Allorhodopirellula heiligendammensis: one gene and its partner. Each later gene encodes a partner of the first gene's protein in a complex. Links are inferred from orthologs where the notes say so. Each region holds a gene or a part of one and is shown on either strand. Other genes may lie near its edges. The genes, in order: nusB and rpsJ.

Region 1 (15,158 bases):
GCGCACGGTCGCTCTTCGTGCTATGCTAGCGGGCTGATCGCTGCCCCACAGTGCCACAGCGTTGGTAGATAGTTTCCCGTTACGCTGTAGGAGTGTCCAAGACGGGATGCGTGCAAAAGTACTGAGGCAGGGGTAACGCTGCCAAGTCGCCAGAGTCCCCGGTTCCATTTTTTGATTTGTGCGAGAGTCTGATGCTATTTCTGTTGTTCGTTTTTGTCGCTGTGGCGGCATCCGTGTCGGCTGCCGATGAGTTCGCCCTCCACTCTTTCAAACGCCACCAGCTCTCGGACACGTACTTCTCCGAAGGTGCTGCGGTGGGTGACCTGAATGCGGATGGTATCCCGGATCTGGTTTACGGCCCGTATTGGTTCGAGGGACCGGACTTCCGCGAACAGCACGAGATCTACAAACCGGTTCCCCAAGACATGAACCGCTATGCCGATAACTTCTTTACATGGGTCGAGGATTTTAACGCGGACGGGTTTGCCGATGTTTTGGTAGTGGGATTGCCGGGCACGCCCGCATTCATCTTCGAGAACCCCCAAGACGGTTCCGCCAACGCTCATTGGCAGCGACACCGCGTGATGGAGGGCATTGGGAACGAGTCTCCGGAGTTCATTGACGTTGATGGTGACGGCCGTCGCGACTTAGTTTGCGCCCACGATGGGTTCTTTGGTGTCGCAACCTATGACCCCCAGAACGCATTCGAGCCGTGGGACTTCCATGCGATTTCTGAACCGAACGCTGCCAAAAGAACGCCCCATGGACTCGGAATCGGCGACATCAATAGCGACGGGCGCATGGACCTGATTCACGCTCACGGGTGGTATGAGCAACCAGAGTCGAATGCACTGACGACTCGATGGCGATCGTACAATGCGCCCCTAACCAGCGCCTACGGTGGGGCAGAGATGTATGCCTATGACGTGGACGGAGATGGCGACAACGACATCATCACCAGCAACGCTGCGCACGACTTTGGCTTGGGATGGTACGAGCAAGTACGCACGGGAGACGACATCACGTTCAAATATCACCGCATCATGGGGGCCAAACGCTCCGAGAATCAATACGGTGCTTTGTTCAGCGAACTGCATTCCGTTCATCTGGCTGATATCGATGGCGACGGACTGCAGGATATTGTGACTGGGAAAACCTATTGGTCACATCATCGGCAAAGCCCGATGTGGGACGCGGGCGCGGTTGTCTATTGGTTCAAGCTGGTGCGAGATGAGAACAGCATTCGCTGGGTCCCTCACTTGATCGACGCTGAATCGGGGATCGGTAGACAAATCGTCGTCGAGGACGTCAATGCAGATGGACTGCTCGACGTCGTGGTGGGCGGTATGAAGGGAGGCCATGTCCTGCTGCATCAGAAGGAAACTGTTGCGGAAGCAGACTGGAACGCGGCCCAGCCGAAGGTGTTTGCTGACTTCCAGCCCGAATCCACACCACAGCTTCGTAAAGCAAATGTTTCTAGCGTGAAGATGAGTCCGCGGACCGGCCGTGTGGCTGGTGCCATCGAAGCCGAAACGCTGACCTACTATGTCAGCGGCGGGAACGCGCGACCTCAGGATATGCGAGGATTCTCTTTAGATCGTTGGAGCGGACAGTCGCAACTGTGGTGGACGGGGGCGCAGCCGGGCGACTCTTTGACCATGGAGTTGCCAGAGTTCTCTGGGACGGTAGATATCGAGATCGTGCTGACGGGTGCGAAAGACTATGGCATCGTGCAGTTGTATCTCGATGATCAGCCGCTCGGTACTCCCATCGATCTCTACCAACGCGATGTCAAAACAACGGGGGTACTCAAGTTCTCTCAAAGGAAGGTTGACGGCAATCAGCACACATTGGGTGTGAAGATTACCGGATCCAATCCTTCAGCCGTAAAGTCGTTCATGTTCGCGATCGACTATGTGCGCGTCAAACAGGCTGATGGCAACTTCGTTCAGGGGATCAATCCGGAGGATGGTGTACTCCCGAAAACGGCTGACGGTCGCACGCTAGGTCTCGATTTCGAGAGCGGAACGTTAGCGGATTGGACGGCCACCGGGGACGCATTCCGAGACCAGCCTGTCCAAGGCGATACCGTATCGGCGCGACGGAATGATATGCAGAGTGATCACGAGGGTGAGTATTGGATCGGTGGTTACGAGCGGCATGGTGACGAGGCGACTGGCACGCTCACATCAAGTCCGTTCGTCGTGTCGGAGCCTTTCGCGACGTTCTTGGCCGCCGGTGGCAAGCACGACGAAACGCGGGTCGAGCTTGTGGAACATCAATCCGGTGATGTCTTCTTCGCGTATTCCGGTTCCAACAGCGAGACGCTGCAACAGGTGGTCGTGGATGTCAAAGCATTGCTTGGTAAGGAAGCCGTGATCCGTTTGATCGACGAGCATCAAGGAGGATGGGGACACATTAATTTTGATCATTTTCGCTTGCACAAAACGCGTCCCGCCAAACTGACCCCACCCAAGATTGTCCTCGAAGCGGACGAGTATCCGCATGCGGGTCTGCCCGCCGCTGAGGCTGCTGAAGCGATGAAGGTCCCCGCTGGATTTCAGGTCACTGTGGGGGCGGCGGAGCCCGACGTGCAGCAACCCGTCGCGATGGCGATCGACGACCGAGGGCGGGTCTGGATCGCGGAAGCGTTCGAGTATCCCGTGCGCGCGAAAGGTGATCAGGGCCGAGACCGCATCTTAATTTTTGAGGATACCGATGGTAACGGCTCCCTCGATAAGCGCACCGTGTTCGCGGAAGGCCTGAATCTCATCAGTGGGCTGGAGGTTGGCTTTGGGGGCGTCTGGGTCGGGGCGGCACCGTACCTGATGTTCATCCCTGATCGAAATGGTGACGACATCCCCGACAGTGCACCTCAGATTTTGCTCGATGGCTGGGGCTATCAGGACACCCACGAAACGCTCAATGCATTCATCTGGGGCCCCGATGGTTGGCTGTATGGTTGCCATGGTGTGTTCACTCACTCTCGCGTAGGCAAGCCGGGAACGCCCGACGAGGAACGCGTACCTGTGAATGCTGCGGTCTGGCGATATCACCCCACACGCCATCAGTTCGATATCTTTGCCCATGGCACCAGTAATCCGTGGGGCGTTGATTTCAACGACCGCGGTCAAGCTTTCATCACCGCATGTGTGATCCCGCACCTCTATCACGTCATTGAAGGTGCGCGGTACCAGCGTCAAGGCGGCCAGCATTTCAATCCGTACACCTACCGCGATATCACGACCATTGCTGACCATTTGCACTATCTCGGTGCGAATCCACACGGCGGGAATAATCGCTCGGATTCAGCGGGAGGAGGCCATGCTCACGCGGGGGCCATGATCTACTTAGGCGATGCCTGGCCTGAGGCCTACCGAGGCGAGCTATTCATGAACAACATTCATGGACAGCGGCTGAATGTTGATAGGCTGCAACCGCGTGGGTCCGGATATGTCGGCACGCACGGTCCGGATTTTTTACTGACCGGTGACCAAGCGTCTCAAATTCTAAACCTGCGATACGGACCTGACGGCAATGCGTGGATGATCGACTGGTATGACATGCAGGCTTGCCACCGCCGCGAAGTGAATATGCACGATCGTAGTAATGGCCGCATTTATAAAATCAGTTACAGCGAAACAGCAGGAGATTTGCCCGCAGCCCAGCCTGCCGCGGATCCGTTTGCATCGCGTGGCATCTCCCACTCGCTTGCGGAAATGTCCGACCGGGAGCTCGCCGAACTCGTGCTTCAGAGGAACGATTGGTTTGTGCGTCACGCTCGCCGGTTGCTTCAAGAGCGAGCCCTGCGCAGCGAAATCGATTTGGGTGCCCGGTCAAGGTTGCGTGAAATTGCCGTGACTCATGCAGATGATACCCGGCGTCTCCGCGCTGTCTGGGCACTACACGCCGTCTCCGGCTTGGACGAGGCATTCTTGCAAGCACTACTGAATGACCCAAGTCCGTACGTCCGTGGCTGGACCGTTCAACTCGCCATGGAGGTCTCGCAGAATGCCCCTTCGAACGCCATGTTGGAAAGGTTCATCGAACTTGCGCAGCAGGATCCATCTCCGGTGGTGCGTCTATACCTCGCATCGGCGGCGCAGAATCTCGACTTGAATCAACGCTGGGGATTGATTGAGTCACTGTGCACTCATGCGAGCGACGCCAACGACCATAATCTACCGTTGATGTACTGGTATGCAGCCGAACCGTTGGCGGACGTTGACGCCTCCCGAGCGCTGGCTCTGGCAATGCAGGCTGGCGTGGCCATTCCACTGGTGCAAGAGTTCATGCTGCGGCGGATCGGTAGCGCTGACGATGCGGGACGGTCGCTTGAGGTCCTGGTACAGGGTCTGGGTGAGGCCAAATCCAGGACGATCCAAATCGCCTTTTTGAAAGCAATTCGGTTGGCATTACGCGGTCAGCGGCGAGTGTCGCCGCCGAGGCAGTGGGGGGAAGTGTCGGCGCGGCTGATCCAAAGTGATGATGAGGAGGTGAGCACACAAGCCATCGCTCTGGGCGTAACCTTTGGTGATCCCGCTGCAACGGCCAAGATGCGTGAGCAGATCACAGATGGGAGTTTAAGTACTGAGCATCGGCTCATTGCGATCGAATCGTTGCTTGGTGCCAATGACCCTGAGTTGGTTCCATCCTTGATCACGCTGCTGGATGAGGACGAGGCCCTGCGTGAGGCTGCTATTCGTGGCATGGCTCAGTATGATTCTGGCGATGCGACGAACTCACTGTTGGCTCGCTACGACGACTTCACACCCGAACAACGGCGACTCGTTCTCGGTACGCTCTGTTCCCGGGCGTCTAGCGGACTAGCCCTGCTGCGTACCATTGAAGCCAAACAGATACCCAGCAGTGATTTAACCGCTGATTTGGTGCGTCAGCTTCAGCTCCTGCAGAATCAGGAGATTGGAGATCTGCTGACGAGTGTCTGGGGATCCGTTCGCGAATCCGATTCAGACAAGCTGGCGATGATTGCCCGTTACAAGGAACTGGTTGAGTCCGATACGGAACCGCCCGTTAACCTCGCCCTGGGACGGGCCGTTTTCGCCAAGACGTGTATGAAATGCCACGTGCTCTACGGGGTGGGATTCAAGATCGGCCCAGACTTAACGGGATCGAACCGCTCGAACCTCGACTACCTGCTCAGCAACATTGTCGACCCGAGCGGGGTGATGGCCAAAGAGTACCTCCCCACCATTCTATTGACCGACGATGGACGCGTTGTCAGCGGCCTGGTGAAAGCCGAAGACAATCGCTCGATCACGATTCAGTCCACCGACGCGGTGGTGATTGTGCCCAAGAATGAGATCGAAGAGCGTATTCTGAGTGAGAAGTCGATGATGCCAGAGGATCAACTGAAGCAGTTTAGTGATCACGAAGTCCGATCGCTCATCACTTACTTGCGGGGTAAGGAGCAGACGCCGATGTTGGCTTCGGACGAGGACCTCGCCCGGTTCTTCAATGGAACCGATCTGACAGGCTGGAGTGGTCGCGATGATCTATGGTCGGTTGAGAACGGTGAACTCGTGGGCCGCACGGACGGACTTGCGCAGAACGAGTGGATTGTTAGTGACTTGGCCGTGGGCGACTTCACACTGACGTTAGATGTCAAGTTGGTTGGCAATCGAGGAAACAGTGGCATTCAGTTTCGCAGTCATGCCCATGACGGCGAAGTTGCGGGCTATCAAGCAGACATCGGGGTTGATTGGTGGGGCAAGCTCTATGAAGAACACGGCCGTGGCTTGCTATGGGACCAACCGGCCGATGCGAAGGTGAATGTAGGCGATTGGAATCGCTATAAGATTGTCGTGAGCGGCCACCACATTCGCACCTATCTCAACGACGAACTCTGCGTCGATCTAGAAGACCCTGACGGCGCGGAATCGGGGATTATTGCATTCCAGCTCCACAGTGGCGGGAAGACCGAAGTGCGTTTTCGGAATATTCAACTAACACGTTAACGGTTCGAAACAAGAGCCTATCTCACTGAATAGTGGGCGCAACGTAAACGCAGGACGATCCAGAGACCGGTTGTCGGGCATCGTTGTCGCGGTAAACGCGACCTCGACTCCTTGGATGGGGGGTTAGTACCGGATTGTAAAGCCAGTGCGATCTGGTTGTGGATCACGGCAGTCGATCAGGGTCTCGTTGATTTTGTATTTCATCGAGTCAGCGACTCGCTTGGCAAGTTCTTTGATCGAGTCGGTCGGGCCCTGGACGTCCATGGTTACGTCACCGTCGGGTTCATTTCGGACAAATCCCGTGATCTCGAGTCCGCGAGCTTGTTGAATCGCATTGACGCGAAACCCGACGCCTTGAACGTCACCGCGATATCGAAATATTTTTCGTTCTATGTTCATGTTGGATTCTTTCCCGGAGTGGTTTCAACCGCAGTGAGCGAAGTGGCGTTTTCCGAATTGCTGCCCGTTGACATCCTACGGCTATTTCGGGCATGTTATCATGCATGTCCACACGCCGACGCGCCCGCGAAATAGTCCTGCAACTTCTTTACGAAGCCGATCTCAACGATTGGCGCGACGCGGATGCTTCACGCCGCTTCATCCGCTCTCGATTGCAGGGACGCACACTGTTGACCAATTTCGCCAGTGAGTTGCTCGACGGCACCATTGCTCATCGCGACGCGATCGATCGTGAACTCAAGCGATTGTCGACCAATTGGGCGCTCAGTCGAATGCCCGTGACGGATCGCAACGTACTGCGACTGGGAGCTTACGAAATCTTGTTCTCCAAAACACCGGGCCAAGTCGCGATTTCTGAGGCGCTAACCTTGGCACGCCGTTACGGGGGCGAGAATAGCCCCCGGTTTATTAATGGTGTGCTCGATCGGCTGTTCAAAAAGTCCATTGCGGAAAAAACGACAGTCGCCTCGGAATAGCCCGCAATGCGTTCTGCGTATACCGAAGTGCTGCGGGTCGCGGTACCACTGATGATTAGCACGGGCATGTTTTCGCTCGTGTTGTTTGCTGACCGTACACTGCTTTTCCAGCATGAGCCCGCCGAGATGGGCGCTGCCATGGCGGCGGGAAACCTGTTCTGGGTTTCGATCTGCGTGTTCGTTGGTATTGCGTCCATGACCGGCGCCATCGCCAGTCAATACGTGGGTGCGGAGCAGCGTGATCGGATCGGCGGGATGCTATGGCAATCCGTTTGGTTTTCGCTGGCGACGATGCCGCTGTTTTTACTGGCGGGTTATTATGCCGAGCCACTGTTTCGCTGGACCGATCAAGCACCTTCATTGATTCCCGCAGAGACAATTTACTTTCAGATTCTGATGTGGGGAGGTGCCGGTGAAGTCCTGCAGACCGCTCTATCGGGATTTTTCAGTGGCACGCACCGCACTCGCACGATCGCGGTCGTCAGCATCATTTCGGGACTCGTCAATCTGGTCCTGGATTGCGTTCTGATCTTTGGGCTCGATCCGGCGTGGTGGGGCGGAGAGGGGCCTCGGGTATGGGAACTTGGGATCGCGGGGGCAGGGATCGCGAGCGTGATATCGTTTTGGTTCAAAGCGGTTTGCTATGGAGTGATCTTGCTAAGACCCCAATTTCGGTCGACTTACGGTATCGCGCGAGGATTGGGGCTGGATCGCCGCATGATGGCGAGGTTGATCTACTTTGGGTTTCCGGCGGGGCTGATGTACGCGACCGAGGCGGGGGCGTTCACAGTGATCGTGTTAATGATCGGTCGCCTTGGTGATGTGCCGCTGCAGGCGACGACCATGGCAATTAATTTTAATATGATCGCCTTCATTCCGTTGGTAGGTTTGTCGATCGCCGTTTCGGTATTGGTGGGTAATCACTTGGTTGGCAGTGGTCCGGCGCGGGCCGTCCGTTGTGTGTGGGCGGCGTTGACAATTGCCTGGGCCTATTCGGCTGCCTGGGCATTGATCTACTGGTTTGGCGCTGAGACCATGATTTCGTTGTATTCGATCAATCCGGCTGCGACGACGATCCCTCACGACGCGAAGCTGGCTTTACAAACGGCCCAGGGGCTGCTGGGTTTTGTTGCCATTTACGTACTCCTCGATGCGACTCAGCTGATTCTCGCCGGCGCACTTCGGGGGGCCGGAGATACGTGGTTCGTGCTGCTCGCTGGACTGTGCGTTTCGGTGATCACCTTGACGATTGGGTTTGCATGGGAGCCGGCATGGCAACCCGCTTTGTGGGGCGAGAACGCCTCGACGGGGGCGGCCGAGTTTGGCTCGATGTCCGCGTCGGTATCGGCAGTGCTGTACTGGTGGTGGAAGGTCATCACCGCATTTGTCGTCCTGTTAGCCGCTGCCATGACGGCGAGATATCTGCAGGGCTCTTGGAAAAAGATGCGAATGGTTTGAGCGAGCTTGCTCAAACCTTGTCATGCCCTAACGCAGCGTTGAGGCTTCGGCCGTGGTGGAGCGAATCATGCTTGGGAACCAAGACTCCAGCGTTTGGCTGACTCCACTGAGGGTGCGGCGTTGAATCGTGGGTGCGGAGATCGGTCCGTCCACTTCGACCGTGAAAAATGTATAGCGGTTATCGCGGAGCGGACTGATGACTTTGCTGAACAAGTTAGTCGGACTGACCTTCGTATTGAATGTTAGGTCGAGATGTTCCAGTCGTGAAAGAGTTCCACTTCCATCCAAAGCGATCAGGTCTCCCCATACCGACAAGCGGTTGAAATTCACGTCCTCGCCAAAGATGGCGAATTCCGATTGGGCGTCGGTGAAGGCGACGTCTTCGGTGGGAGTGATGCGCAGGAGGTTGAAAAACTGCACCAGCATCGGTAGCTCGTAGATATTGGCACCGCTGACCCGTGCGGTGCCGGCACCTTTGAGCAAGTCCGAATCACCGAGCCGCCCATCCAGACGCGAGTTGGAATCGAACCGACCAGTAATTCCCGAGCGTGTCTGACCCATCTCGGAGAGAATCGTTGCGATCTGAGCATTTTCCATGGAAACCCCCACGTCGAAGTCGCCACTGGACAGTGCGACCGTGCCACTGACGTCGAGCTTTCCGTCAAACATACTTCCAGAAATGGGGGGGCGAGTGGACTGTGCAATCGCATCGGTGGCACCGCCACGTTGCAGTTGGCCGCTCGCGGTCAGCGGCAGCCCTGAGACAGGGTCAATGTCGCTGGCCAGCGTTCCCAGCCGCAGTTCATCACCCAGGATTGAAAATGGCCCTGTCAAGGAGGTGACCTGTAACCCATACGCATGTAGCGAATCCACGGCGAGCTCGCCGCCGGCCCGCAGCAGCTCACCGTCTTTAATTCCACGAATCATGATCTCACCGCGTAGGGAGTGAACCGGCCCTACGTCGGCAATCCGATTTCCTTCGAGCTGCAGTGCGAGATCCCAATTGATGACAGGATCGTCGGACTCAGTTTGAGCCAGCAGAATGTTAGTGACCCCTCGCAATCCCAGTGGCCCACGGAGATCGAGCCCGCGCATGGCCCAACTCATCTGCTCCGGCAGCGCAGCGATCAGCTCATCATCGGGAATCAGTCGGCAGCCACTCTGCAAGTCCATCGTCAGTAACCATTGTCCCGATGGTTCAGCCTGGCATACACCGTCGGCGATTAAACGCGAGGCGTCGTGGCGACCTCGCAAATCCACGATACGGACCACCCCATCGTGATAACCCACCCTCCCGCCGACGATATCAATTCGGTAGGGGATCGCTTTGGGGCGGATACTCAGCGGGTTCGGGTTTGCGCGAGCTTCCGTCTGATGGGAGGCATCGAGTGACAATTCAAGCGGGTTGCCGCCGGACTGATGTATCTGGACGTCGAGTTTGTCGAGCGTGCCTGCAGGAGACAGCGCATCCCAAACCGAACGAGACGATTCTGGTAGTGAGACGCGGAGGGAATGTTCCATCGCTAAATCGGCGACGCGGAACCGCAAACTCAATTCCGATGGCGATTGCCGTGCCGGCATCTGATAGAGACCGTCACATGCAATTTTGGCTGCCCCCGCGTTATTAGCGGTAAACCCAATTAATCGCACGAGATCGTCTTCGACTTGAATGCGACCAGCAACGTTATAAAGCGGATACGCGAAGTTCGTGTATCGGAGGGTGCCACCAATGACGCGCAGGTCAATTTGCCGGTGGGTGACCCCTGCGGCGTCCGTTCTGATAGAGGCGGACGCGAGTTCGATGGCCCCTCGCGGTTGGAGCGATCGAACAAACTGTTCAAGCTTGGATGACCCCGATCCAGGAGACGTTGTTTTCCCGCCTGAGAATTCCCGTTCAGTCAGGGCCGAGATCAATGCGTTGTCGATTGCGATTGCTCCGTCGGACTGAATCACGATGGACTTTTCTGGTGAACTGGCGAGGACAGTGCCCTCCTTCATTGGGACATTGAAGACGCAGTGGATAGGCCGTCCACCTGCCACGCCGGTCAGCCGCCGGGTGTCGACCCTGCCATTGGCAATTCGGATCTCCCCACGTAGCTGCTGCACCGGGTAGGGAAACTTATCGAATCGAACATCCACACCCTTGCACTGCACGTGGGCCTGGAGCTCCCAAGGCTCGTCGTTCAAAGGGTTGCTGTGGAACTGTTCGGCCGTGAGGTCGATTCGACCAGCAGGCCGAAAACGATCAAATAGCTCGCAGCTTTTCGCGGGCAGCGAACGTCTGAGTCCTTCATTGAGCTGCAATTCTTTCGCGGAGATTCTAAATTTACAGTTCGTCAGCTTCGCGATCAGGCGCGAGTCGCCTAGCGGAAGTGACACGAAGTCAGACCGTTCCTGTAGTCGCTCTAAATAGCTTGAGGTCACCGAATCTGAATTTGCAATAGCGATATCGAGGTCACTCGACGCCTCAACATGACAGGTCGCATCTCCAAACCGTGCCTCGGTGGGGAGCAGTTCGAGCTTTTGCTCCGTCAGGTGCACGCGACCGCGAAGTTGTTCAAAGCGGTCTGGTAAACGCTTGTCCGCGTAACCGCCGTCCCGCACCACATAGTCGACATCGTACTGGAGCGAGTTCGGATTCGAGGGATGGTCACCATCAGGCATCGTGCCCAGCTGAAACTGCACATTCAAATCGCCTGCGACGCTGAACTGAGCGTCTACGGGCAGGCGTTGCGGCAGCCATGTTTCAACGTGTGCTAACAGTCCATCGGTCAGACGCAGGTCTGAGATGCGTGACTTGAGGCGCGTCTGAATGAGCTCGCCGTGCTGCAACGTCTGCAAGATTTCTAAGTCGCAACGGCGATACAAGTCGCTATCGCCACGAATGGCAATTTTTCGGCTCCCATCGCAAATTCCAAGGATCTCATCGGTCGTGTCGATCGCCACTTCAGACCAATGGAACGTGAGAGTCTGATCTTGGTCGTTCGAACGCGCATCAGCCGGGAGAGGCAAATTGATCGCACCTGGCATCGGGGCGTCCGCTTTGGGGGCCACAGATAGGTTCACCCGAACTTCCCTAAGCTCGATGCGCGGGCAAACTGGACCGAGTCGAGGTGGCGGCCACAAACCGGCCAGTGATAGCTTGCCATCGGACTGCAGTCGCACGTCGGCGGCGACACCCTCAATGACAATTCGACGCGTCTCCACTGGATTGCGCTGATCGAGCAGTTTCTGGACGTCTATTTCGGCGAACGCGGTAATCCGCTTGATCTCCACCGCGGGCCGGCTACTCCATTTTTTAATCAGGGACTCGCCGATTGCCGCAGCACGGCTCTTGCCGCTACGCGCTGCTTGGTCTGGTGAAACTCGTGGCGAAAGTCGGATGTCATCAAATTGCAATCCCACGCCGGGGCGATAGACACCACGGCCTACCGAGACGTCCCATTCCTGGTAATGGTCGGCGAGCTGCTTTTCAAAAATACGTCGTGCTTGCTCCCCAATGGTTTGCGGCCCAAGAGTGCGGACGACAATCACGATCGTCAGGCATACCAATACCAATACCAACAACGTTTGCAGACGTTTGCGGCCGGTGACTGGGCGTGCATGGGAGTCCTGTGTCGTCAACGCAGGCGTCTCATCCGTGAGAGCAACTGTTTCAGATATCGACCGGATGAATGTCCTGCCGGGATGTAAGGAATACTAGCTGCCGGACTGCTAGCTTATCCAGTGCAAAAACGACGCAAACCGATACAGCCAGGGATTCTGCCAGGGCGAATCCAGGCTCGTTGCGACAGAAAAAATACTGGCTGCCATGAGTCCGACGATCAGCAGGCGGCCTCGTCCCGTTTCACCGCACCGGTCGATTTTCGTGACGATTGCGTAGACCCATAGGGGGGTGAACCACAGCATCCAGCGAAAACAAACGCTAACTCCCCCGTAGTTACGGTCAATCTCGGGGCGGGCAACATAAAATGCAAAGCAAACCAGGCTGGACAGCAAGATCGCAGCTGCTAGATACCGTCGATCGCGTGGCCCGCTGGTGATTCGTTGCCAGAGTCCGGCCGGTACCAGCAGCCAAATTGGCGTCAACGAGAAGAGTCCGTAGTACCCCAGGCTTGCCTGGAACGCGTAAGCGACGCGGCTTGGCTCACCACGATCCACGCCCGCACGCTGACCCGTTCGCCAGTAGCTCCCGGGGTAGTCGTACCAATCGTCCCATTCAACGAGCTCCCAGTTCCCCTTCGGCTCATTGGTCTCCCTGCGAACCTTCCACTGTCGCTGAACGGATTGCTTTTCACCATCAAACTCAGCGATCACTTCGAAACCGCCCTCGCCGTTGCTCTGACCTGCACCCAGACGACGCATTGATATTGACTCGGCGTCGGCGATTGAGTTCAGCTGGCGAAGTTCACGCTCCAAAGATGTGTTCGTTTCGTGTTGGCCGTCCCCAGGACTGGGGCCTGACCACGAAAACTGGTCGATCACCGCACCGTCGTTGCGGTGAGCGTACGGGGTCTTCCACGTATCGTGTGCCCAGTAATTCGTGCCAAAAATACCGATGGCCACCACTGCGGCGCCTAGCGAGAATCCGACGATGCTGCGTCGTGCGAGGAGTCCGAAGAGCACCGCCCACAGGACGAACATCGAGAGTGCGGGTAGCTCACATGCGACCGCGAAGGCAGCCGATGCACCCGCGACGGCCCAGGGCAGGAATGTTGGTCGGTAGGTCAAACCCGCGAAAGAATCAAAAATTTTCTCAGTGGCACGAAGATATAGATAGAGCGTTAATGAGGTAGCCGCAGCAGCGAACAAGTGATTGTTCAGTGAGATCGCGAACGGCGTCAGCATGGTCGCGAAGCAACTGCAAATGACGGCGATGCGTTTTGCGAAATCAGCAGCGCTCGACAATTCAATGCTAAGCGTCATCGTGACAAGGAACAGGGCTAGCAGCGGCAAATTGATCAATAGCAGCAGTAGCCGTGTCATGTAAATCGGATGCTCGGTCAGCTTGAGCCCGGTGACCTTGTGCACCCCCCAATACACGCCGGCGACCATCGTTGTGAGCAGCGTTGGCTTGCTACTGTAGTAGTGCAATCGGCCATCGGATCCGATATGACGCACCTTGTCGATCGTGTTCCACAAGTAATGACCTCGCGCGGTTCGAATCGAGATCAACTCATCAATTTCAAAAGTGTGCTTCTCCACTAACGCCGCAACGCTCACCCAGCGACTGCGGTCATTGGCACTCAAAAATGCAGCATCACCCTCCGGGTTGATCACAGTGGCAATCCGGCCAGCTACCAAAGTGAGCGCTATCACGATCAGAATTCCATGCATTTCCAATCGCTGGCTTCGCGGTTTCTCGTGTTTCTGCATTAACGTGTGCCTGCGGTTGCATGGTCATCGCCAGAGGGCCCGTCGGCCGCGTCAAAGCCCGCCAGCTCTGACACGCTGTACAGAACAGATGGTCGCGAAAAACTCGCCGTCGGCGTATCGACGCCCGCAGGCAACCGCCCGCCTTGCATTGATTGCAATGAACGATCACGGGCCGCCGAAACGGACACGATCAGCTCTGCGATCAATCCCGCCAAGACACACTGTGCCCCCAGCAGTACCGCCAGAATGCAGTAGTAAAATACTGCCGTGGCATGCAGATGCAACGCCTCACCGTCACCGAGACGAGTCAGCACCCACATAATGCTCAAGTAGATCATGCCAATGGACCCGGCGGCAAAACACAGCAGTCCCGCCGATCCAATCAAGTGCAGGGGACGCCGTGCATAGCCGGTCAGTAGATAGATGCTCATCAGATCGAGAAAGCCTTTCCCCAGCCGGGACAAACCATACTTGGATTGACCGTGCACGCGGGGATGGTGCAGCACTTCGATCTCACCCACCCTCCACCCCCGCGCCGCGGCGAGGACGGGAATGAACCGGTGCCGCTCTCCATACAAATCGACTTCGCCAAGCACGTCATGCCGGTACGCTTTGAAGCCGCAGTTATGGTCGTGCAATCGAACTCCGGTCAGCCCGCTAACCATGGCGTTGAATACCCGACTGGGAAACACCTTGTGCCAGGGATCATGGCGAACGCGTTTCCAACCGCTTACGACGTCCAGGGAATTTTCATCGAGCGACTGTAGAAAGCGAGGGATTTCCTCCGGATCATCTTGCAAGTCCGCGTCCATCGTGACCACGACATTGCCGCGCGCGATCGAGAATCCTGCGCTCAGGGCAGCCGCCTTGCCAAAATTTCTTCGCAACCGAATCGCTTTCGTTCCCGCGTGTTGGGCCGCGAGAGACTGCATCCGCAGCCATGTGGAATCGGTTGAGCCGTCGTCAATAAAAATGATCTCGACACGCTGCTTGGCCCGTTTGCAGACGTCGAGCAATCGCTCGTGCAACGTGCCTAGCGATTCCTCTTCATTCATGGCGGGAATGACGATCGACAGGTCCGGAACCCACGCAGGTAGCTGGCTCGGATAGCTCTGCGATTTTGGCTCGGCCGGATGGCTTTTCATCACAACGGCATCCTGTGCCACCCATGGCTGATCGGTTTGTGTGTTCATCGACATTCTCTGGATAGATGGCAGGAGAGGACTCACTCTTTCCGGCCTGCGGACGCGTGGCACTCGGAAAGGTCCGAACGTTCAGCCCTCGTTTCGTTAACGCTCAGTCAGTACACGTACTCAACGCCGCTCGAGTGCCCTCTACTTTAGCTCCAGTGCAACTGCTCTGCATCAAAGATTGGGCCATCGACGCATGTTCGTTTATAGTCCCACTGGCC
Region 2 (15,242 bases), on another replicon or contig:
GCGAATCGTGGGAAATGCGTGCGATCGAGGATCGCGACCTTTCGTCCGCGGCGAGCCAACTGCATCGCGGTCAGGGAACCACCGGGACCGGCCCCCACCACAATCACATCAAAATGTCGACGACCGAGCTGGGGCATGACGTGTTGTTTGGTGTCCGTAGGATGGGACCAATGTCCCGTCCGTGCTGTGATTTGCCGCTCGGGACGATGGTCCCAAACTACCTATGCGACAATGCGTGCGCGAGGGGCGAATGTTTCCTTTGTCGCTTCGACCGAGAAGCGATCGACGAGCAGGCCGTCCTGCATACGGTAGCAACGATCGGCGCGTTCGGCGATCGATTCGTCGTGCGTGATCATAACGATCGTCAGCCCGTCTTCGCTGTTGAGTTGGCGGAGCAACTGCAGGATGGATTCACCGGTTTCGGTGTCGAGGTTTCCAGTCGGCTCATCGGCCAGCAGCAATTCAGGTTCGCTCATCAGCGAGCGAGCAATGGCCACCCGTTGCATTTCGCCGCCCGACATTTCCGAAGGTTTGTGGGATTTGCGGTCGAGCAGTCCGACTCGGTCGAGCATCGCTTCGGCCCGATGCGTGAGCGATTTACGGTCCCGGAAGTAACCCAGCACGCTCCGTGAAATCATTGCGGGCGTGAGCACGTTTTCCAGTGCCGATAATTCTGGCAGCAGGTGGTAGAACTGAAAGATGATGCCGATTTGACGATTGCGGTAGGAGTCGCGTTGCCGGCGTGAGAGGTTGTCGATGCGCTCGCCACCGAACCAGACTTCACCGGCATCGGGTTGGTCGAGGGTTGCCAGCAAGTGCATCAGTGTGCTTTTGCCGCTGCCGCTGCGACCCACCAGTGCGGATACTTCACCGTGCTGGAATGCCACATCGACGCCGCGCAGCACTGGCAACTCGATCTTATTCTTGTAGTAGCTCTTGAAGATACCACGGGCTTCGAGAATTGGATTCATGATGGGATTACTCAAAACGAAGGGCGGTAACGGGGTGCATGCGGGCGGCACGCATCGCTGGCAGCACGCTGGCGGTGGTCGCAATCGCCACTGCTCCGGCCATCACCCAAGCGAGTGTGAACGGGTTAAGAATGGTGGGAATTTCGGTGAAGTAATAAACCGTGGGGTCAAAGACTTCTTGGCCTGTGATTTTCTCGATCACACCCGCGATCTCGTTGATGTGTTCCACGAATAGAATGCCGCCGAGCAACCCCACGCCACTTCCGACGATGCCTAAGAGCAATCCATAGCTGAGGAAGATGCTCATCACACCACCACCGCTGGCACCGAGGGCCTTGAGGGTGCCGATGTCACGTGTCTTCTCGACAACAATCATGAAGAACGTGGCGAGAATGCCGAATCCGGCAACGGCAATGATCAGGAACAGCAAGATATTGAGAATGGTCGTTTCCAAACGCACCGCCGCCAACAACGGGCCTTGCATGTCACGCCAGGTTTGGATGCTGTAGGCGAATGTGTCCGGTGGAAAGCGATCTCGTAGGGCATCGCGGACGGCGTTGAGGTCAGCGCCCTCGACAAGTTTGAGCTGGATCGTCGTGACACTTTTCACGCCCGTGATCGGGTCGATCATGCCACGCATTTCTTGGAGTTCGTCCAATCGAACGAATGCGAACGTGCTGTCGTATTCGCTCATGCCCGATTCATACAAATCGACAACGGTGAATTTGTCGTTGAGCACTTTGGGATTTTCCGAGGCACTCGGAAACATCATCCGCACGTCGTCGCCAGGGCGGCAGTAGTAGTGGTCACGGACATTGCCCGCATCATCGCGAAGTTTGTTGCTGCACGTCGAAATACCCAAAATGATGCCAGGGTACTGCTCTTTAGCCGGGTCAAAAACAGCATGTTTGGCCGCACCCACGCCACCACCGAGTTCCGGAGGCAGCAGGCCGCCGAACAAAGGCCCAGCCGAGGCGAAGGTATTTGTATTTTCGCTGTTCTCATCGTCTTCAATTAGTCCGGCAACCGCTTCCTGACCCTGCGATTGTTCATGAACCCCTAGGCGAACCGTTCGATTTGAGTCACTAGCATGATCTTTCGATTGGTGACGGGCTGGCTTGCCACTACTGAGTTTTTCGGCTTCGCGATTGATCGCTTCGACCCGGGCGCGCTCTTCGGCCAAGGCACGTTCATAGGCGACCCGAGCGCGGCGATAGTGCCAGCCCGATGCAGGGAAGTTCTCGCGATTTTCGGCAAATCCCGTTTCCCGCAAATCAAAGTCGACTTGCTTTTGGTTTTCAGGGTGGATCAAGTAGCGGCCGAACTGGCTGACTTTGTCATAGGTGGCGGCATCGATGCCCACCAGGTTAACGTGCCGCGTGATCAGTTGGCCATTGAAATCGATCCCCAGCATGCTGGGGACATGCACGCTCACCGAGGCGCCTTCCAAGTCATCCCCGACGATGCGTTTGATCTCCGCGAGATGAGCGTCTGGATCAGGCATCCCGCCGCTGGCGTGGCACTCGACCAAGATATCCGAAGCGAGGCCGTGCAGTCGCTCGTGCATCTCCGCAGAGAATCCTGACATCACGCTGTTGACGACAATCAACGTCGCGACACCGAGCGTGACGCTGATGATGGAGGCAAGCGCTATGTAGCGGGTGCGAAGGTAGCGAAAACAGAGCAGCAGGCGGTACATCCGAGTCCCTGGGGTGGCCGGGCAGTGTCGATGGCAGCCGTCAAAAAGGGCTTTGTGACGACATCGCGAGAGTCTACGCACGTAGCCACGCCGGCAACAATGTCAATCTGAGAACGGGTTGTTGGGCGGAATGTCGACCGATGGCATCGCCCATCGCGAGCACGGAGCAATGATTCAGCCCCGCCGGTCGCGGGCGCGCAATGATGATTCAGCTCCGCCGGCCGCGAGCACGCAGCGGTGGCCTGGTCAAACGGCCGGCGGCGTCTGGGTACAATCGACGAAAAGTTCAATTGAGTTGCCAAGATTCAGCGGGGGTGATCGAATGACCTGGGCGACATCCCCCCGCTAGGAACACTCATCATGGTATCCGACCCCTTTGACATCACTCGTATCGAGCGGCCTGATCCGGCGCTGCTCCGCTACTACATCTTGTGTTCGCTCGCGTCGGGGCCGTTGTTCCCACTCGTGCTGATTCCGTTGTTGTGCCGCTACTACACGCTCAGGTACCGCTTTGACGATCGGGGCATCTCGCTGTCTTGGGGAGTTCTGTTTCGTTCAGAAACGTATCTTACTTATAAACGGATCCAGGATATTCACCTCAACCGCAACATCATTCAGCGGTGGCTGGGGTTGGCGACTTTGACAGTGCAAACCGCATCGGGAGCGGCTACGCCCGAAATGAAGATTGAAGGGGTCTTGGAGGCCGAGCCGCTGCGCGACTACCTGTATTCACAAATGCGGGGTACACGTCACGAAAACGATGTGAGCGAGTCAACCTTGCCGCCTGCATCGATCTCGAGCGTCCCAGCGGGTGAGGAGGATGTGCTGCAGTTGCTCATGGGCATCCGTGATAGCATTGATGTACTGACGCGTCGTATCGCGACGATGGAGGAGCGGCAATGAACGCTCTCAACATGTCCATGCCGGAGGAATATGGCGGACGCGTGTACGAAGGCATCTGGCGGATCCTGGCCAGTTGGTTTCGAGTGCCACGCCAGCCACCGGAATTGCCACAGCAGGCGAACGAGACGATCGCATCGCGGCGGCCTGCGCCTGGATTTTTGAGATACCTTCGCTTTGGATTTGCAATTCTGATGGCGATTTTATGCCTTGTCACAGCTGTGGGCTGGCTCGCAGTCACCATCGCGTCGCCCGCCCTAGGATTGGTTGTTCTGTTGCCGGTGGTCCTGTTGATGGCCGGATGGCTGGCAATTGGCTGGGTCGCGATCCGGCTACGCTATGATACGACGTGGTACGTGTTCAGTGACCGCAGCATGCGACTACGGCGTGGGATCTGGCTTATTCGCGAGATTACGATCACGTTTGAAAACATCCAGAACGTGCAAACTCGCCAGGGGCCCCTGCAGCGTTTCTTTGGAATTGCTGATGTGATCGTGGAAACGGCGGGAGGCGGAGCGTCACCGCAAGGAGGCCCGTCGACCGGTCATCAAGGTTTGATTGAAGGGATTTCCGATGCCGCTGAACTGCGAGACGCGATTCGCGAAAAAATCGCCGCCAGCCGCACGACAGGCCTCGGCGACGAGCATGAGCCGCGCGATCAACAGCGGGAGTGTCGTTGGAGTCCTCAACAGATTGCGGTTTTACGAGAAATTGATTTGCTGTTGCGCACTTCAAGCGACAGATAATTGAGATTCCTACAATGAGTAGCCGAGTCTAAGGCTTAGAGATTGTAAACTCAGGGCGCACGGCTCCTCGCTGCAATCCACCCGCTTCCGCTTTCTTAAAGTGAGATTATCAATGAGTGTTTACGACGAACAGTTTGAAGTCATTCGCAACCGGCCTGGATTCATCGCCGCCTTGGATCAAAGCGGTGGCAGCACGCCCAAGGCGTTGGCCGCGTATGGCGTCGACGAAAACGCATGGAGCAACGAGGACGAGATGTTCCAGGTGGTCCATGAGATGCGCACACGCATCATCACTGCTGACAGCTTCAATTCCACTCGGATCGTCGGCGCGATCCTATTCGAGGACACACTGAATCGTAAAATCGAGTCAAAACGCACCGGAGATTACCTCTGGAACGTCAAACGGATCGCGCCCTTCTTGAAAGTCGACCTGGGGCTAGCCGACGAAGCCGACGGAGTGCAGCTCATGAAGCCGATCCCGACCCTGGCCAACAGTCTCGCCAATGCGAAACTGCAGCCTGTCTTCGGAACGAAGATGCGATCAGTGATCCGACACGCCAGCCCGTCCGGAATCAAAGCGATCGTGGATCAGCAATTCGAAGTCGCTGCACAGATCATGGACGCCGCGCTGATGCCGATCATTGAGCCGGAGATCGACATTCATTGCCCCGAGAAACTTGAAGCGGAGCGTCTTTTGCGGCAGACGCTCGTTGAAAAACTCGATGGTTTACCTGCGGATCGAGTGGTGATGTTGAAGCTGACCCTGCCCGAGGTCGATAACCATTACGAATCGCTGGTGGCGCATCACAACGTGCTCAAGGTAGTCGCCTTGTCGGGCGGCTACAGTCGCGACGAGGCCAATCTTCGGCTTAGCCGCCAGCAAGGCGTCATTGCCAGCTTCTCGCGTGCGCTCGCCGACGGCCTCCACGCCGACCAATCCGATCAGCAGTTTGACAATATGCTCAACGAGTCGATCACTTCCATTTTCGAGGCCTCGATTGCGTGACTCCGAGGGCGTTCGAAAAGACCAATGTTTACAAGGATGCAGAACAGGCTCGAGGACGACGGGCGATTTTCACGAGTTGGGGATTTCCACTGGGCTGATTGCTCGGCGTCCGGCGAGGGACGGCAGGAGCGTATCTCGTGGGATCCCATCTTGTTGATAAGCCATCTGGGTTGGTGAGCAGAGTCTGCGCTGCAGGGGTGAGCTTGGCGAACCCTTCGGGATGGGGCCCCACGTTGCTTCTGGCGCCGCATGACTTGCGGCGCGGGGCGGATCCGTTCATGCTGCTTGGCAAGACAAATGCACCATTGGTCACCGAGATTCCGGCTCGCTACATGAACGTTGCTCTGTTCGTTCCCTGTTATATCGATCAGTTTTTTCCCGATGTCGCCATCGCGACGCTTGAACTGCTCGAGGCTCAGGGCGTCACCGTCCACTTTCCACCCTCACAAACCTGTTGCGGGCAGCCGATGGCCAATACGGGCTGTTCTGCGGAGGCCGCGCCCGTGGCCCGGCAATTCGTGGAAATGTTTGCGGGGTACGACGCGGTGGTATGTCCCTCAGGCAGCTGTGTTTCGATGGTTCGCAATCATTATGGGGACTATTTTGCTCCCGATGACGAGCAATTTACCCAGGTCCGCGACGCGACCTTCGAGCTATGCGAGTTCCTCGTCGATCGCTTGAACGTGCGCGAGATAGAGGGGCGATTCCCGCACAAGGTCAGCATTCACTCCAGCTGCCACGGGCTGCGGGAACTGCGTCTGGGGCCGTGCAGCGAGCAGCAAACACCTCGTGAGAATCGCCTACGGATCCTGCTCGAATCGCTCGCTGACGTGGAAATCATGCCGCTCACCAGAATCGACGAGTGCTGTGGTTTTGGCGGCACCTTCGCGGTCACTGAACGCGAGACCAGCGTGGCGATGGGAGTCGATCGGGTCCAAGACCACATCGCTGCCGGCAGTGAAGTTATGATTGCAGGAGACATGAGTTGCCTGATGCACATGCAGGGGCTCATCAGCCGCCGAAAAATGCCGCTGCGAGTCATGCACATCGCCCAAGCCCTCGCCGGCCGCGAGTTAGCCCCCAGCCCCTAGCTGCCGCCTCCTTGTCTCGCCTTCTTCCTGTTTCCTCCTTCTCCTTGTCTCCATGTCTCCCTCTCTTCCCATTATCGATCATCCTCGAGCCGCCAGGGACTTCGTTAATAACGTGCCCCGCTCGCATTGGCATGATGACGCCTTGTGGTTTGTTCGCGTTAAGCGAGACCGGCAGGCTCAATCGCTGCCTGAATGGGAGTATCTGCGTGAGCAAGCGTCTGCGATCAAACAGCATACAATCGCGAACTTAGGTACCTATTTGCAGGAATTTGAGGCCAATGCGAGCCGGATGGGTGCCGTCGTGCACTGGGCTGCCGACGCGGCCGAGCACAATCAGATCGTGCTTAAATTACTGCAGAAAAACAACGCTCAGCGGATCATTAAGAGCAAGTCAATGCTGACCGAGGAGTGCGGTCTCAACGAGTTCTTGATCGACAACGGAATTGATGTCGTTGACACGGATTTGGGAGAGCGGATCGTACAGTTGCGGGGCGAGCACCCCAGCCACATTGTGCTGCCGGCGATCCATATCAAAAAAGAGGAGGTCGGCGAGACCTTCCACCAGCATCTTGGCACCCGGCAAGGCGAGGCTGATCCGCAGGTGCTCACCGAAGCGGCGCGTGGTCACCTGCGGGGCAAATTCCTGGACGGAGAGGTGGGCATCACGGGTGTGAACTTTGCGATCGCCAACACCGGTGGGATTGTCGTCTGTACGAATGAGGGCAATGCCGACTTGGGAGTTTCGTTGCCGCGGGTGCACATCGCGTGCATGGGCATTGAGAAACTGTTGCCGCGATTCGCCGATCTCGGCGTCTTTACGCGCTTGTTGGCTCGCAGTGCCACTGGGCAACCGATCACCAGTTATACGTCGCATTTCCATGGGCCGCGCGACGCACAGAGCGAGCTGCACATCGTGTTGGTCGATAATGGGAGATCTCGAATTCGAGACAGCGATACGTTTCGCGATTCGCTCAACTGCATTCGCTGTGGCGCCTGCATGAACACCTGCCCGGTCTATCGCCGCAGTGGCGGTCACAGTTACAACGCGACCGTGCCCGGGCCAATTGGCAGTGTGCTAGGACCAGCTCGCGAGCCAAAGGTTCACAAAAGTCTGCCGTATGCGTGTAGCCTGTGTGGATCTTGCACCGACGTGTGTCCGGTCAAGATTCCGCTGCACCATCAACTGCTCGCTTGGCGGAAGGTGCTCGTGGGCAAACGCTTGCTAGCGTGGAACAAGCGAGTGGGGATGAAAGCTGCGTCGATTCTGTTTCGGCATCCCAGGCTATTTCGCTTTGCAGGATACACCGGACGTACTGCCCTGCGTGTGCTCCCTAAAGCGTTGACACACAATCGGCTGAACGAATGGGCGATCGACCGCGATTTGCCCACCCCGCCGCGGCAGAGTTTCCGGGCATGGTATGCGGAAAATCGCAAGCAAACAAAGCCGGAGGATGTGAAATGACCCACCCAGTCGCCACCGCTGAGCAATCGCACAGTCGTCAGGTCATCTTGGATCGATTGCGTGGCAGGATGGTGGATGCACCCGATTTACCCCAAATTGATCCTGGCCGCTTGATTCGATTTGATGATCCGGTTGCTCACTTTGAGCAGACCCTTGGGCTTGTCGGTGGGCAGTCGCACCGTGTGCAAACGCACGCGGAAATCAGACAAATTCTCAGTGATTTGGATGAATTCAAGTCGGCTCAACGAATCGCATCGACGGTCCCTGAAGCAGTTGCGCCGACGGTAGATTTATCGAGCACCGACGATCCGCACACTCTCGCTTCCTTGGACTGGACCATCGTACGAGGCGAGTTCGGTGTCGCTGAGAACGGATCGATTTGGATCGACGGGGCAACGCTCCCGCATCGAGTGATGATTTTTATCGCACAGTATCTTGCGATCGTCATCTCACGCGAGCAGCTGGTCGATCAGATGCACCAAGCGTATATGCGGATTGGAACGCCTGCGCCCGGTTTCGGAGTTTTCGTGTCTGGTCCCAGCAAAACCGCCGATATCGAACAATCCCTCGTGCTGGGTGCCCACGGATGCCGCAAACTGCAAGTCTTCTTGTTGCCCTAGCGGTCGTTAAGTGTGCCAACGCGACGGTCGCATCGTTTTCGGCGTTGCATTGTTTCACTCGAGAGGGTGCCCCACGCGTTCAGAGCGTCGTTGTTTGGCATTACCTTGCAAGATTGTTTCGATGTTCGTTCGTTGCGAGACGAGTTCGCGACGGCAGACAGTTTGTCGTTCACTTGGGTTTTTGGGTGGGGTTTCTTACTTTAGGTGAATGTGGATTTCATCGAGAGCAGCTCATGCCCTCCTCGGGCATATAAAATTTCGATCAATTTCCCAAAAGCCGTTGACGCTTCTCGCTCCCGCCCGTACATTCTCGCCTCCCCGCAGCAAATTGGTTTGCTGCAGTGGGTCCCATGTTCGCCGTCAAAGAAGATAGGTCACGATCGTGTCAGCTGGTGCCAGTGAAATTATCCGCATTCGTATGGAAGCATACGACCATGCAGTTCTGGATCAGAGCGCGCGTGATATTGTCGACACAGTCAAGGCGACTGCAAGTATTGTTCACGGTCCGATTCCATTGCCGACCCGGATTGAGCGCTATACAGTGCTCTCGAGTCCATTTGTGAATAAGAAGGCTCGTCAGCAGTTTGAGATCCGGACGCACAAGCGTTTGGTTGATATTGTCCAGGCTTCGGCCAAGACCATTGAGGCGTTGAATAAACTCAGTCTGCCGGCTGGGGTCGACATTAAGATTAAGGCGTCCGCCCGCTGATCTGGTTGGCCGCAAAGGTTGCGAGTCGCTTGAGCTGGATGAGCTTTGCTCTCCTATGCACGCCACTTTTGCTTCTTTTGCCTGCCCGTTGTTTTCGGGCGAGTGTTGAGTCGGTTCTCTCGCGGTGTGTTTTCCGCTGGAGCTTGTTTGAGTCAGGTCCCTTCGTCAGCCGTTGGCGTTGGGTTAGTTCATTACTTTTGTAGTCACGGTTTTCCGTATGGTCGGAAGCTGCGGCGATACCGTTTGAGGCTGCCCGTTTTTGCGGGTGTGCTCAGTCGAATCGCCGGGCGGTCCCGGAACTCCTAGCGAACTTTCAGGTAGCTCGTCGCTTAAACGGCGGGCAGGAATTGTTATGTTACCATCCATTTTAGGCCGCAAAGTGGGGATGACTCAGGTCTTCCTCGAGGACGGCACCGCTGTCCCGGTCACTGTTGTGCAGGCCGGGCCCTGCCATGTGTTGCAGGTCCGCAGTAAAGAGCGGGACGGCTATGAAGCGGTTCAGCTAGGGTTTGAGGACAAGCCGCGTCGCCTGGCTGCTCGTAGTGAGCGTGGTCAGGTCGCTTCGATCGAGAGCAAGCGGTCGAAGGCTCGTGTTGCAGCTGGCGTTGAAGTTTCCGCCAAGGCTGATTGTGAGCCGCAGCGTTTTGTTCGTGAGTTCCGTGGTCCTGTCGATTCCGCCACTGTTGGCGACGCGTTGACGGTTGAGCAGTTTGCGGACGTGAAGGCTGTTGATGTTACCGGCACCAGTAAGGGTCGCGGTTTCTCGGGCGTTATGAAGCGGCATAATTTCGCCGGTCAGCGAGCCACTCACGGTGTGAAGAAGTGTCACCGTCACGCTGGTGGTACGGGCATGAGTGCTTCGCCCAGTCGCGTCTTTAAGGGCAAGAAGATGCCTGGTCAGTACGGAAACGCACGGATCACCACTCGCAATCTTCAAGTGGTGAGTGTTGACGCAGAAAATAATTTGCTGCTCGTTCGCGGTGCGGTACCTGGCCCTAACGGCGGTTTCGTTTCGATCCGTCAAACCAATAAAGTCTGAGGGCGAAAATAATGGCAACCATTCCAGTTCTAGACGCGTCGGGCAAAGAAGTCGGCACGTACGAAATTGATACGACGCAGATCGCAGATCGCGTCAGCAAGCAGCTGCTGCATGATGTTGTGGTGATGTACCAGGCGAATAAGCGTCAGGGCTCGCACAACACTCGTACCCGTGGTCAGGTGAGCGGCACGAATAAAAAGATGTACCGTCAGAAAGGTACGGGTAACGCTCGGGCCGGTTCGAAGCGAACGAATGTTCGTCGTGGCGGTGGTGTGGCTCGCACGGTGAAGCCGCGTGATTACAGTTACCGGCATCCAAAGAAGGCCATCAAGTTGGCGACGCGGATGGCAATTCGCTCGCGTATCGACGACGGCGAAGTGGTGCTGATTGACGGCTTCGGTATTGATACGCCCAAGACCAGTCAGATGGCAGCAGTGCTGCGTAGTTTGGGTCTTGAGGGTGTGACTACGTTGATCGCAACCTCCGGAGATGACTCCGCTGTGTATAAGAGTGGTCGCAATATTGAGGGTGTCTGTGTTGAGCCAGTTCGTCAGTTGAATGCTCTTTCGCTGTTGACGCCAAAGAAGGTTTTGTTCACGACCGCGGCTCTCGATAAAGTCAAAGACGGCACGTTTGCCGGTTCTGGCTCGAGCGATAATCAAACCGAGGAGGCCGCCGGCTAGGTTGGTGCTCGTGAGCTTCGTCTCCGCGTATCAATCATTGTCGAAAGGAAAATCATGGCACATATTCAGCCCCCCAAGCCTGTTGAGCGTACTGTCAAGCTTGAGCCGCATCAGGTTCTGCTTCGTCCGCTCGTTACTGAAAAAGGCGTTCACCGCGCCTCACGAAACAACCAGTACGCGTTTCAGATTCACCGCGACGCAACCAAGATTGATGTTCGTGCAGCGGTTGAGTCGCTGTTCGATGTCAAGGTCACGGCAGTGCGGACCCAAACCCGGAAGGGCAAGTTTCGCCGGTTCCGCAATCGGATGGGTCGCACCAGCGATTGGAAGAAGGCGATCGTGCAGTTGCACGCCGACGACCGTATCGACTTCTTTTAGCGGATGACGGCACGTGGGCAGCTTTTGAGTTGCTCGCAGTGCCGCCCACGCTGACTAAATCATTTTACCGTACCCAACAAGCCAAACGCTAATCGCTAACTGCTAGAAGCTAAATTTCATGGGCATTCGAATCTACAAACCGACGAGCGCCGGTCGACGTAATGCGTCGGTCAGTGACTTCAAGGATTTGACCAAGGGCTACAAGCCCGAGCGATCGCTGCTGCGTCCCAAACGCAAGACGGGCGGTCGGAATAATCAGGGCAAGATCACGGCGCGTCACCGAGGTGGCGGGCACAAGCAAATGTATCGCGTGATCGACTTTCGCCGCGTCAAAGATGGCGTGGTCGGGATGGTCGAGTCGGTGCAGTACGACCCCAATCGCTCGGCACGCATCGCGCTGTTGAAGTATGCAGACGGTGAAAAGCTTTATGTGGTTTCCCCGCAGGGTATTAAGGCTGGCGATCGGCTTGAGAATGGCCCAGACGCTGCTCCCACGCTCGGTAACTGTTTGCCGCTGAAGAACATCCCATTGGGTACTTCGGTGTGCTGCATTGAAATGCGAGCAGGCCGTGGTGCGGTGATGTGTCGCTCGGCTGGTACTCAGGCAACTTTGCAGGCTCGTGAAGCTGATTGGGCGCAGTTGTTGTTGCCTAGTGGCGAAGTTCGTCGCGTGCCAAGTGTCTGTCGTGCCACGATTGGCCAGGTCGGTAACAACGACCATATGAAGGTTGTCATTGGTAAGGCTGGTCGTGCTCGTTGGATGGGGCGTCGTCCTCATGTTCGCGGGACAGCCATGAACCCGATCGATCACCCGCACGGTGGTGGTGAAGGTCGAACCAAGGGCGGTCGTCATCCGGTCAGCCCACAGGGCAAGAGTGCCAAGGGCGGAGCAACGCGTCAGAAGCGTAAGCCGAGCAACTCGTCGATCGTTCGTCGTCGCAAGAGTCGTCGATACGGTCAATTGAAACTTCACAAGTAGGCCGGCCAGCAAACGTCTGAGAATCAATCATGAGTCGAAGCAGTAAAAAGGGTCCGTTCGTTGACCCCAAGTTATTTTTCAAGGTCCAAAAGGCAGCTGAGACCGGTTCGAGTGAACCGATCAAGACGTGGTCACGTGCCTGTACCATTGTTCCCGAGTTTGTCAACGTGACATTCATGGTTCATAACGGTCGTCAGCACCTCAAGGTGTTGGTTACTGAGGACATGGTCGGTCACAAGCTCGGTGAGTTTTCACCGACCCGGACTTTCCGGGGCCACGGCGGTAAAGGCAAGCGATAAGCTTAGGAGTTCGTAAACATGTCTCAGTTCAACGCACATCACAAGAATGCCCACATCAGCGCACAGAAAGTGCGTCTGGTGGCCAACATGGTTCGGGGGATGTTCGCCGACGAAGCGCTTGATACTCTTAAGTATCAGCCGCAACGCGGTGCTCGCATGCTCGAAAAAGTGATCAAGAGTGCCGTCGGCAACGCTCAAGACCCTGACCAAAACAGTGGTCGGGGTTTCCGGATCGAGGAATTGGTGGTCACCGACGTGCGCGTCGATGGCGGGCCGATGTTCAAGCGAATCCGCCCGCGTGCTCGCGGGATGGCATTCATGATTAAGAAGCGTTCCAGTCACATTCATGTCGGTTTGACACACATCGACGAAATTTAGAGAGTTCACCATGGGTCAAAAAGTCAATCCGATCGCTTTTCGTCTCGGCGTCACTCGCGGCTGGGGTAGCCGTTGGTACGCTTCCAAACAGGACTACGCAGCCCTGTTGGTCGAAGACAAGAAGATTCGTGATTTCATCACGAAGCACCCCCAGAAAACACAGTACAAAGCGGCAGGCATCGACCGCATCGAGATCGAACGGACGCGTGATGAAGTTCGCGTGATGATGTTCGTTGCTCGGCCCGGTTTGATTATCGGCAAGAAGGGTCAGGAGATCGAGATTCTCCAGGCTGAATTGCAGAACCTGGTCGGACGCCGGATCAATTTGAAAGTCGAGGAAGTCGGTCGGCCAGAGCTGCAAGCTCAGTTGGTTGCCGAAGATATCGCTCAACAACTGGCGAAACGTTCCAGTTTCCGCCGGACGATGAAACGCTCTTTGGAGCAGACGATGGATGCGGGTGCGAAAGGCATCAAGATCCAGATGGCGGGCCGGCTCGGCGGAGCGGAAATGGCTCGACGTGAGAAACAAAGCGCCGGATCGATCCCGCTGAGCACACTGCAGGCGAAGATTGATTACGGAGTCACTGAAGCGATGACGCCACAGGGGCACATCGGGATTCAGGTGTGGATTAACCAAGGTACTTACGGAGACGACAACGATGGCGTTGATGCCCAAACGGGTCAAGCATCGAAAAAGCCAAAGAGGTCGTATAAAAGGTAACGCGACTCGCGGCAATACGGTCGTTTTTGGCGATTACGGAATTCAGTCACTGGATGCCGGATGGATCAAAGCAACGACGATCGAGGCCGGCCGGATCGCAGCCCAGCAATACGTTCGCGGCGAAGGCAAGCTCTACATTCGCATCTTCCCAGACAAGTCAGTTACCAGCACACCACTGGAAACTCGGATGGGTAAGGGCAAAGGGGAGCCAGACTTTTGGGCCGCCGTCGTGAAGCCGGGTACCATTTTATACGAACTCAGTGGTGTGACCGAGCAGCAAGCAAAAGTTTGCTTTGCACGGTTGGCCAGCAAGATGCCAGTGAAGGTTCGCTTTGTCGCTCGTCGTACTGCCTAGGCAGCGACGGCCGATCGGACCGATTTGACCAATACCATTTCCCTTTTCGTTTGTTGAACGATGACATCATTGACTGAACTTCACGAAATGAGCGATGAGCAGCTCGATGCGACTGTGAAAGAAGCGGCTGAGACGTTGTTTCGCCTGCGGTTTCAGTCGCAGTCCGAACGGCTCAACACGCCCAGTGAAATCCGCAAGAATCGTCGGCTGATCGCTCGGATCAAAACGATTCAAACCCAGCGAACGACAGCGTCGCAGTCCGCCTGAGTTGCGGGCGTGCGTCGCCACCGAATAACCACCGAGGCCCCCGCGGCCTCGCCAGTACACCCCTTCCAATTGAATTGTCCGAAACGTCATGCCTAAACGCGTGTTAGCCGGAATCGTCACCAGCGACAAGATGAATAAGACGCGCCGCGTCGAAATCAATCGTGTGGTCAAGCATCCGAAGTATAAGAAATACCTCCGCAGCCGAACTGTGTGTCACGTCCATGACGAAGACAATGAGTCGGGTGTGGGAGATCGCGTGGAGATCATCGAGTCCGAGCCGTTGAGCAAGCTGAAACGCTGGCGTCTCGTGCGAGTGCTCGAGAAGAGCACGGCTGTCGACGTTGTGGCGCTTCGTGCTGCTCGTAAGGAAGCGATCAATGCTGCAGAAAGTGAAACGATCGAAGCCGCTCATGCGGGCGAAGCTCCCTCAGGCGACGCTTCGTAATTTAGAGAAGCGTCGGAAACCATCTATTTGTCGTTGAAGTAAATTAAATGATCCAACAAGAAACTCGACTCGACGTCGCGGACAACACCGGTGCTCGTCAAGTGATGTGCATCAAGGTGCTCGGCGGAAGTCGTCGACGGTTCGCAACGGTCGGTGACGTGATCGTTTGCAGCGTCAAGAGCGTGATTCCCGGCAGTGAAGTGAAGAAGAAAGCGGTTGTCCGTGCGGTTATCGTGCGAACCAAGACGCCGACTCGCCGTGCCGACGGAAGCTACATCCGGTTCGATTCCAACGCGGTTGTGTTGGTCGATAAGGACCGCAATCCCCGTGGTACCCGAATCTTCGGTGCTGTCGCAAGGGAGCTTCGTGAGCACAAGTTCACCAAGATCGTCAGCTTGGCCAACGAAGTTGTCTAGGCGAAGTTTCCACCAAGACCAAAACACAGCTAGTCGCTAATTGCTAGAAGCAAACAAAATGAATTTCCGAATTGATGA

The links.
Region 2: the proteins of nusB (region 1) and rpsJ are in contact, whole or in part, in a solved structure (PDB 3D3B), measured with the Escherichia coli proteins. The link is inferred for Allorhodopirellula heiligendammensis from one-to-one orthologs.

What each region holds. Positions count from the first base shown.
Region 1 is NZ_SJPU01000001.1:2,634,274-2,649,431, forward strand. What follows is about bases 5,456-8,191. They hold nusB (transcription antitermination factor NusB), read left to right. Parts: upstream 5,456-6,469; coding sequence 6,470-6,913; downstream 6,914-8,191. Other genes in these bases: Poly21_RS10005 (PVC-type heme-binding CxxCH protein), read left to right, coding at 5,456-5,978; Poly21_RS10010 (acylphosphatase), read right to left, coding at 6,102-6,377; Poly21_RS10020 (MATE family efflux transporter), read left to right, coding at 6,920-8,191. Also shown: more of Poly21_RS10005, read left to right, coding at 192-5,455; more of Poly21_RS10020, read left to right, coding at 8,192-8,371; Poly21_RS10025 (hypothetical protein), read right to left, coding at 8,399-11,995; Poly21_RS10030 (hypothetical protein), read right to left, coding at 12,086-13,747; Poly21_RS10035 (glycosyltransferase family 2 protein), read right to left, coding at 13,747-14,802; Poly21_RS10040 (dihydroorotate dehydrogenase electron transfer subunit), read right to left, coding at 15,087-15,158. UniProt on the Escherichia coli protein: Part of the processive rRNA transcription and antitermination complex (rrnTAC). The complex forms an RNA-chaperone ring around the RNA exit tunnel of RNA polymerase (RNAP).
Region 2 is NZ_SJPU01000002.1:2,408,603-2,423,844, reverse strand. The notes cover bases 7,721-10,540. They hold rpsJ (30S ribosomal protein S10), read left to right. Parts: upstream 7,721-8,877; coding sequence 8,878-9,204; downstream 9,205-10,540. Other genes in these bases: rplD (50S ribosomal protein L4), read left to right, coding at 10,255-10,540; rplC (50S ribosomal protein L3), read left to right, coding at 9,590-10,243; Poly21_RS19155 (LutC/YkgG family protein), read left to right, coding at 7,872-8,495; Poly21_RS19160 (lactate utilization protein B), read left to right, coding at 7,721-7,875. Also shown: Poly21_RS19195 (NAD(P)/FAD-dependent oxidoreductase), read right to left, coding at 1-137; Poly21_RS19190 (ABC transporter ATP-binding protein), read right to left, coding at 222-971; Poly21_RS19185 (ABC transporter permease), read right to left, coding at 979-2,670; Poly21_RS19180 (PH domain-containing protein), read left to right, coding at 3,031-3,573; Poly21_RS19175 (PH domain-containing protein), read left to right, coding at 3,570-4,316; Poly21_RS19170 (fructose bisphosphate aldolase), read left to right, coding at 4,429-5,322; Poly21_RS19165 ((Fe-S)-binding protein), read left to right, coding at 5,655-6,413; more of Poly21_RS19160, read left to right, coding at 6,466-7,720; more of rplD, read left to right, coding at 10,541-10,926; rplW (50S ribosomal protein L23), read left to right, coding at 10,981-11,304; rplB (50S ribosomal protein L2), read left to right, coding at 11,423-12,283; rpsS (30S ribosomal protein S19), read left to right, coding at 12,313-12,582; rplV (50S ribosomal protein L22), read left to right, coding at 12,601-12,960; rpsC (30S ribosomal protein S3), read left to right, coding at 12,971-13,681; rplP (50S ribosomal protein L16), read left to right, coding at 13,620-14,036; rpmC (50S ribosomal protein L29), read left to right, coding at 14,097-14,303; and 3 more genes. UniProt on the Escherichia coli protein: Involved in the binding of tRNA to the ribosomes. Part of the processive rRNA transcription and antitermination complex (rrnTAC). The complex forms an RNA-chaperone ring around the RNA exit tunnel of RNA polymerase (RNAP).